DNA from 2 places in the Staphylococcus lloydii genome. Region 1 is predicted to be linked to the other one. Evidence: riboswitches for the same ligand, from Rfam matches in the RefSeq annotation. Region 1 holds a riboswitch; the other holds the start of a gene.
The links. A riboswitch is a leader RNA that binds a small molecule or an ion and turns the genes downstream of it on or off. The one in region 1 is predicted to bind lysine.

Region 2: another riboswitch for lysine. It lies ahead of ISP08_RS07185 (aspartate kinase); the one in region 1 lies ahead of ISP08_RS05865 (amino acid permease).

What each region holds. Positions count from the first base shown of each region.
Region 1 covers NZ_CP064056.1:1,205,195-1,209,828, reverse strand. The annotation lists gene rpmI (50S ribosomal protein L35) at 1-112, opposite strand, end outside; gene infC (translation initiation factor IF-3) at 140-667, opposite strand; ribosomal protein L20 leader region at 696-822, opposite strand; gene ISP08_RS05865 (amino acid permease) at 883-2,373, opposite strand; lysine riboswitch at 2,521-2,694, opposite strand; gene thrS (threonine--tRNA ligase) at 2,766-4,634, opposite strand, start outside.
Region 2 covers NZ_CP064056.1:1,461,202-1,465,835, forward strand. The annotation lists gene ISP08_RS07180 (aspartate-semialdehyde dehydrogenase) at 1-293, opposite strand, end outside; gene ISP08_RS07185 (aspartate kinase) at 348-1,550, opposite strand; lysine riboswitch at 1,641-1,819, opposite strand; gene ISP08_RS07190 (aldo/keto reductase) at 1,964-2,779, opposite strand; gene ISP08_RS07195 (ABC-F family ATP-binding cassette domain-containing protein) at 3,003-4,610, opposite strand.

The DNA of each region.
Region 1 (4,634 bases):
TGTTTTTGTTTGCAAATAAGTGAGATGTGAAAGCTCTTGAACGTTTTAATTGTCCTGAACCAGTTCTTTTAACACGTTTAGCTGCTCCACGGTGTGTTTTCATTTTAGGCATGATAAATTTCCTCCTGTGATTTAAATATTATTTTTCAGCTGTAGGGCTTAACATAATGAACATTTGACGACCTTCCATTTTAGGTTTCTGTTCAACTGAAGCGATATCTTTACATTCTTCAGCGAATTTTTCTAAAACTCTTTGTCCAATTTCTTTATGTGTAATTGCTCTACCTCTAAAACGAATAGAAACTTTACATTTGTCCCCTTTTGATAAGAACTTACGACCATTTTTTAATTTTGTTTGGAAGTCATGTTCTTCAATAGTTGGACTTAAACGTATTTCTTTTACGTTTATTGTTTTTTGTTTCTTCTTCATTTCTTTTTCTTTTTTCTGTTGTTCGAATTTGTATTTACCGTAATCCATAATTCTACCAACAGGCGGCTTAGCGTTTGGTGCTACGACTACAACGTCTAAACCTACACGATCGGCCATTTCTAATGCTTCACTTTTTGGTTTAACACCAATTTGTTCACCATCTTGACCAATTAATCTTAATTCTTTCGCACGAATCTTATCGTTTACTTGAGTTTGATCTTTAGCTATGATTGACACCTCCATGAAATTTACGAAATTATGCCAAGTAAAAAAAGCAGAGCGAGTATAAATTACACCCGCTCTGCTCTACACATGTTTACTACATGTATTATTGACCTGCCAACTGCCTTCGCGTCGCTACAGGTGAGAAGCGGGAGCTTCTACTTGGTTCGTTTCGTATTCAACGTTATTAATCATAGCAACGATTAAGACATAAGTCAACAGCTATTTAATTATTTATGTGATTTTATTTCTTCCATATCAACATCTTGTCTAAGATCTACTTTTTCTAATGGTATCATCTTAGTTTTGTAACGTAATTTATGATAGATAAAGAATGCTAAAAATACTGGAATCCCCATATAAGTAATGACAAAACGATTAAGGTTAAAATGGCCAGTTTGAATAAAATCTACATCTTGACCAATGATTACAATCACACATAAAATACCAGCAAAAATCGGACCAAATGGGAACAATTTAGCTTTATATTTTAATACAGATTTATCATAGTGTTGTTTATCAAAAGCTTTTCTAAAACGATAGTGACTTATTGCAATACCTACCCAAGCAATAAATCCAGTCATACCACTAGCAGCTACGATATATTCATACGCATCTCCACTAATATGTTGTAGCGCAAAGATAGCAATTACAATAAGCGCAGTTACTAATAACGAAAGATATGGTACGCCGCTTTTATTAGTCTTAGAAAAAATTGGAAAGGCTAATTTATCTTTACTCATAGAATAAAGCATACGCGTTGAAGCATACATACCAGAGTTACCTGCTGACAATACTGAAGTTAATATAACTGCATTCATAAATGATGCAGCAAATGCTAATCCTGCATTTTTAAATACAAGCGTAAACGGAGAAGTTGCAACGTCGCTATCTCCACCCATCAATGCTGGGCTATTATATGGAATAATCATACCAATTACGAAAATCGCTAAAATGTAAAATAGTAAGATACGCCAAAACACTTGTTTTATAGCTTTTGGTACTGCACGTTCTGGATTCTCTGACTCTCCTGCAGTAATACCTATCAATTCTGTTCCTTGGAATGAGAAACCAGCAACTAAGAATACACCGAGTATAGTCAACAAGCTACCACCTAATCCGTCTCCTAAGATAGGTCCTTGGCCTGCTGTAAAGGTTTCAAATCCTACAAATTTTCCACCCATGATACCTACGATTGTTAATAAGCCGATAATAATAAAGATAATGACTGTAACAACTTTAATTAACGCAAACCAATATTCGCTCTCACCATAAACACGTACAGATAACGCATTTAATCCAAAGATAATGATTAAGAAAATACTACTCCATATCCAAGCCGGTAATGATTGTAACGGCGTCCAATATTCAATAACTTGTGCCGCTATCGTGACATCGGCAGCAACAGTTATAACCCAGTTAAACCAATAATTCCAACCTAAGGCAAACCCTAAAGAAGGATCTACGAATCTAGTAGCGTATGTGCTGAATGAGCCAGATACTGGTAAATATGTTGCCATTTCCCCTAACGATGTCATCAAGAAAAACACCATTGCGCCGATAATTGCATAAGCTAGTAAAGCACCTAATGCGCCAGCATCATGAATGGCACCGCCTGATGTCATAAACAAACCAGTACCGATACAGCCGCCTATTGCAATCATTGAAATATGGCGGTCTTTTAGTCCTCTTTTAACCCCATCATGTTGATTTTTTTCCATAGTAGCTTCCTTTCTGTCTTGCTTAGAGGTTTACTATTTAAAAGAAACAAATTAAAAATTTCTTATAGTAAATGTCAACCTATGTAATTTTACAAAAAATAAAAATGGTTGCATACCTTCCGATATGCAACCGCTGTGTTATCAATCATACTAGGTAGCACATCACATATGTGACAGTCCAGCATCTTATCGATGTCTGACCCAACACGCAATAATAATGGTTATTTTGTGTTTCGGCATTTTTACCTTTCGCTGTTTCAATATAGGCTCCATTAAGCCATTGAAAAGTTACTAATTAAAAATGCAACCTCTAACTCAAAGTTTATTTAAATTTTAGTTATTTACTATTTCACTACTCATCAATATACATGAATAAACAATTTGTTTCAATACTATCTTTGCTTTTTCAGGCGAATCTCATCTACTAAATTCCAAATAAAGTCATCTTTTTCTACAGTTTCTTGATCTTGAGAACCATATTTACGTACATTAACTTCATTATTTTCCATTTCTTTATCGCCTACAACGAGTTGATATGGAATTTTTTGCATTTGAGCTTCACGTATTTTATAGCCCATTTTTTCATTACGATCATCAATTTCTACTCTTACACCTTGAGATTTTAACTCATCTTGTAAATTTCGAGCATAATCATAGTGTAAATCAACATTTACTGGAATGATTTCAACTTGCATTGGCGCTAACCATGTTGGGAAAGCACCTTTAGTTTCTTCAGTTAAGAAGGCAACAAATCTTTCCATTGTTGATACAACACCTCTATGGATTACTACAGGACGATGTTGTTCGCCATCATTACCAATATAAGTTAAATCAAATTTTTGTGGTAGTAAGAAATCTAATTGAGCAGTACTTAAAGTTTCTTCTTTGCCCATTGCAGTTTGCACTTGAACGTCAAGTTTTGGACCGTAGAATGCCGCTTCACCAATGGCTTCCACATAATCTAGACCTAACTCGTCTACTGCTTCTTTTAACATGCTCTCAGCTTTTACCCACATCTCATCGTCATCATAATATTTTTCTTTGTCTTCAGGATCTCTGTAACTTAATCTAAAGTTATAATTTTCAAAGCCAAAATCTTCATAAACATCTATGATTAAATTAACGACGCGCTTAAATTCTTCTTTAATTTGATCTGGTCGTACGAAAATATGCGCATCATTTAAAGTCATACCACGTACACGTTGTAATCCTGAAACTGCACCACTTGCTTCGTAACGATGCATTGTACCTAATTCAGCTATACGAATTGGTAATTCACGGTAAGAATGTGGTTTGTTCGCATAAATCATCATGTGATGAGGACAATTCATTGGTCTTAAAACCATTTCTTCTTGCTCATCTAATTTCATTGTTGGGAACATGTCGTCGTTGTAGTGATCCCAATGACCCGATTTTTTATATAAATCAGTGTTTGCCATTACTGGAGTATAAACATGGTCATAACCCATACTTACTTCTTTATCAACGATGTAACGTTCGATTTCACGGCGAATTGTAGCACCATTTGGTAACCACAATGGCAATCCGGCACCAACAAGTTGGTTATTAGCAAATAATTCTAAATCTTTACCGATACGTCTATGGTCACGTTCTTTACGTTCTTCTAACATTTTCAAATGCGCTTTTAAATCTTTTTTATCGAAGAAGGCAGTACCATAGATACGTTGTAACATTCTATTATTACTGTCGCCTCGCCAGTATGCACCTGCCGTAGATAACAATTTGAACTCTTTAATTTTCGAAGTAGATGGGACATGTACACCACGACATAAATCAGTAAATTCACCTTGTGTGTATAATGTAACATTCTCATCAGCTGGGATTGCTTCGATTAATTCTAATTTATAAGGGTCGTCACTGAAGAATGCTTTCGCTTCATCACGAGAAACTACTTTGCGTTCAATTTTGTGATTTTCATCAACAATTTGTTTCATAGTTTTTTCAATTTTTTCGAAATCATCCGATGAAATAGATTCATCCATATCGAAGTCATAATAGAAACCACCTTCGATAACGGGACCTACACCAAATTTAACATCTCCATATAAGCGTTTTAATGCTTGTGCCATTAAATGCGCTGTTGAGTGTCTCAATACTTCTAAAGCTTCTTCACTACCTGGAGTTACGATTTCAATAGCTCCATCTGATTCTAATGGTCTTGTTAAATCTACTAATTTGTCATTAAATTTACCTGCGACTGCTTTTTTACGTAATCCAGGACTAATAGATTGCGCTATATC
Region 2 (4,634 bases), 260 kb from region 1:
CATTGACTAGAATTATCTATTACAATTGCGCCTGCTTGTTCGAAAATAGGAGAGAAGTGGGCGCTTGTACTTCCACCTGCACTCATTAATACGAAATCAAAAGGTTCGCTAGCCGCTGCTTCTGTTAATTCTTGTACAGTATAAGTTTTACCTTGAAATTCAACTTCAGCACCAGCTGATCTAGCTGATGAAAATAAAACTAATTCATCAAATGCTACATTTTTTCTATCAAGTGTTTCTAACATTTTTCTTCCTACTAATCCTGTTGCTCCTGCTACTGCTAATTTTGTCATATTATATACACTCCAGTATTTTAATTTTTAAAAAATTCTGTCTTATTTTATTATTTAAATATCGAATGCTTCATATAAATTTGCAACCGCACGCTCGCCATTCATAGCGTCGATAACGTAAGAAATACTAATTTCTGATGTTGTCGTTTGATAAAATGGAATATCATTAGCTATCAATGTCATAAATGCTTTTGAAGCAACACCTGACATATCTCTCATTCCAGAGCCAATTAGTGAAATTTTAACGTATTCTTCATTTATCTTGAAGTCTAAGGCGTTAAAATCTTCTGATAATTTCTCTAGAATATTCGTAATTTGAATTGCATCTGTATCTTTTATTGTAAATGACATCTGTAAACCTTCTAAATTTACTATTTGAGATATCATATCTACATTGACAGAACCTTCTTCTAGTTTAGTAAATAATTGTGTTAATAGTTTATTGTCTGGTAGTGGGTAACTGATTGTAACGTGCATCATATGTGTATCCAATGCCACGCCAGTTACTGCTTTTTTCTCTAATAAATCTGATTGGGCCATAATCCATGTTCCTTTCACGTTAGATAATGTTCTCCCTAAATAAATAGGAATATCATAATTATTTGCAAGCTCTACACTTCTTGTCTCTAATACACCCGCACCAAGCGCGCTCATTTCCATCATTTCTTCATAAGAAACGTAAGATAAACGTTTGGCTTGTTTATAAACTCTCGGGTCAGTAGCATAGACGCCGTCAACATCGGTATAAATTTCGCAAGGGGTCTGATTACTCGCCGCTAAAGCTACAGCGGTTGTATCTGAACCACCACGACCTAACGTCGTTAATTCAAATGAATCATTGATACCTTGGAAACCTGCTACTACAAGTACATCGTTTGTTTCGAACGACTGGTTAAACGTTTCAGGATTAATTTCTGCTATACGACTTTTCAAATGATGGCCAACCGTTTTAATACCAGCTTGATAGCCAGTCATTGCCTTAGCATTTACGCCTAAATCGTTTAGCATCATGGAAAGGTATGACACTGTTTGTTGTTCACCAGTGGTTAATAACAATGCTAATTCTTCATCTTTAGGGTTTTCAGTAACTGCACTGACATTTTCCATTAATTGATCAGTGGTTTTTCCCATAGCACTTACGACAACAATAAGTTGTTCGTTGTTTTCAACTCTAAGTTTCAACATTTCCGCAATATTTCTAATTTTCGTAAAATCACTGACGGACGAACCGCCAAACTTTAAAACACTTCTATTCACTTACTTTATCCTCCTCAAATGACTAGGGGAGAATCACAAATCATATAAAAAAAGAACAAGTTCAGAATGCGAACTTGCTCGTAATTTATATACAAGTGATGCACTCCATTATTTTAAAATAATGACAGACTCTTAGCTCTTAACCATAAAGTCCAATGAACGATAAGCTGCTATTATCGTCACTTCGGCATCTCACCCTTTCAAAATTAGCTACTAGCAGGTAGTTTGTTCTAATATTTACTAATGATTGATGCGCCTCATCTAATTCTTATTAAATTGGTTATGTTTCACATTATACATATAACGTTAATAGCTGTAAACTGCCAACTGTGAATTTTTTTAATTTACTGATAATTCTAAGCTATTTTAAAATGTAAATCTTCAATAAAATTAAATTTTTGCGTTGCTTTTAATTAAAACTCTTCATATTCAGCAGGGTTTTGATCTTTACGTCTGCCGTCTTCTTTAGAAAGCGCATCGATTTGTGCTAAATCTTCACTTTCTAAATAGAAATCAAATACGTCTATGTTTTGTAACTGTCTAACGTTTGATGCTGATTTAGGAATAGGGACGACACCATTTTGAATATGCCATTTTAAAATAATTTGTACTGTCGTTTTATTGTACTTTTCAGCTATTTGTTGAATAACTTCATGATTCATAATATTAACGTCTCTACCTAGTGGGCTCCAAGCCTCGATAATAATACCTTTTTCTTGATGGTATTCTAGCACATCTTTTTGGTTGAAGAATGGATGAAGCTCAATTTGGTTAACAGTAGGTAACACACCAGTTTCTTTTTCTAATGTATCAATATGTTCTGGTAAGAAGTTACACACACCAATTGACTTAATTAAACCAGCTTTTTGAGCGTCGATTAATGCACGCCAAGCTTCAACATATTTGCCTTGTTTAGGGTTAGGCCAATGAATTAAATATAAATCAATATATTCTACATTTAGACGATAAATAGATTCTTGGATTGCCACCATTGCTGAATCATAATCATGATAACGGCCAGGTAATTTAGATGTCACTATTATTTGGTCTCTAGATACATGGCTATTTTCAATTGCTTTACCCACAGTGCCTTCATTTTCATAATTATAGGCAGTATCTAATAAACGATAACCATTATTTAATGCATTTACTATTGCATGTACACCTTGTGTCCCATTTAACTTATATGTACCAAAACCTAAAACCGGTAATACTTGTCCATCTAACATATATAAATTTTCCACTGTATCGTCCTCCAATATTCAAGTTAAAAGTTATTATATAATTATATTTTTAAAAATAAAACTAACTTGCTTTCATGTTTATCAATTTATAAACGCAAGTAGGGGATATATATTCTTACATCATCTACAAGAGCAAGTACAAAACAACTATAAAAAGGGCAAATTCTATTATCTCGTAATAGAATTTGCCCTATATAATTTAGATATACTACGCGTTAGTTAATACGCCAGTTTCTTGTAAATATGCTTCATATGAAATTTCTTTTGATAATCCACCTGGTTGATTTAAATCAATGACACGATTAGCAATTGTGTTAATGAATTCAAAGTCATAAGAAGTAAAGATAATTGAACCTTTAAATGATTTCAAGCCATCGTTGACAGCTGTAATACTTTCTAAGTCTAAATGGTTTGTTGGCTCATCTAATAGCAACACATTTGCACTAGATAGCATCATTTTACTTAGCATACAACGTACTTTTTCGCCACCTGATAAAACGCTAGCTTTTTTCTTAACTTCTTCGCCACTAAATAACATACGACCAAGGAAACCACGTAAGAAAGTTTCAGTCTGTTCGTCTTCAGGTGCGTATTGTCTTAACCAATCGACTAAATTCATATTCACGTTTTCGAAGTAGTCTGAGTTGTCTTTAGGGAAATAGCTTTGTGAAGTTGTTACACCCCATTTAACAGTACCTTCGTCAGGTTCCATTTCACCAGCTAAAATTTTCAATAATGTAGTTTTAGCAAATTCGCTATCCCCAATTAAAACGGCTTTATCATTTGGATTCATAGTAAATGAAACATTATCTAATATTTTTTCACCATCAATTGTTTTAGATACGTTTTCAACAAATAATAAATCATTACCGATTTCACGCTCTGGTGTGAATTTTACAAATGGATATCTACGTGAAGAAGGTTGAATATCATCTAGTTCGATTTTTTCAAGTTGTTTCTTTCTACTTGTAGCTTGTTTAGATTTAGATGCGTTAGCAGAGAAGCGTGCAACGAAATCTTGTAGCTCTTTAATTTTTTCTTCTTTTTTCTTATTTTGTTCTTGAGCCATTTTCATTGCTAGTTGGCTTGATTGATACCAGAAATCATAATTTCCGACGTAGACTTTAATTTTACCGTAGTCTAAGTCAGCAATATGCGTACATACATTATTTAAGAAGTGTCTATCGTGTGACACAACAATAACAGTGTTTTCGAAATTAATTAAAAAGTCTTCTAACCAACTAATCGCTGGAATATCAAGACCATTGGTAGGCTCGTCAAGAAGTAATACATCTGGTTCGCCAAATAAACTTTGCGCTAATAACACTTTTACTTTTTGGTTATTTTCTAATTCAGACATATTTTTGTCTTGTAAGTCTGCACTTATACCTAGACCTGAAAGTAGGGAACCAGCATCCGCTTCAGCATTCCAACCGTTCATTTCGGCAAATTCACCTTCAAGTTCAGCGGCTTTAATACCATCTTCATCACTGAAATCTGGCTTCATATAAATTTCGTCTTTCTCTTTCATAACTTCGTAAAGTCTTTCGTGACCTTTAATGACAACGTCTAATACACGTTCGTCTTCATATGCGAAGTGATCCTGTTTTAATACTGCTAAACGTTCATTTTTCCCCATAGAAACGTGACCAGTTTGAGCATCTAATTCCCCAGAAAGTATTTTAAGGAACGTTGATTTACCTGCACCGTTCGCTCCAATTAATCCGTAACAATTGCCTTCAGTAAATTTAATATTTACATCCTCGAATAATTTACGATCACCAAATCGTAAACTTACATCAGTAACTTGTAACATGCACTTACTCCTTTTATCGTTATT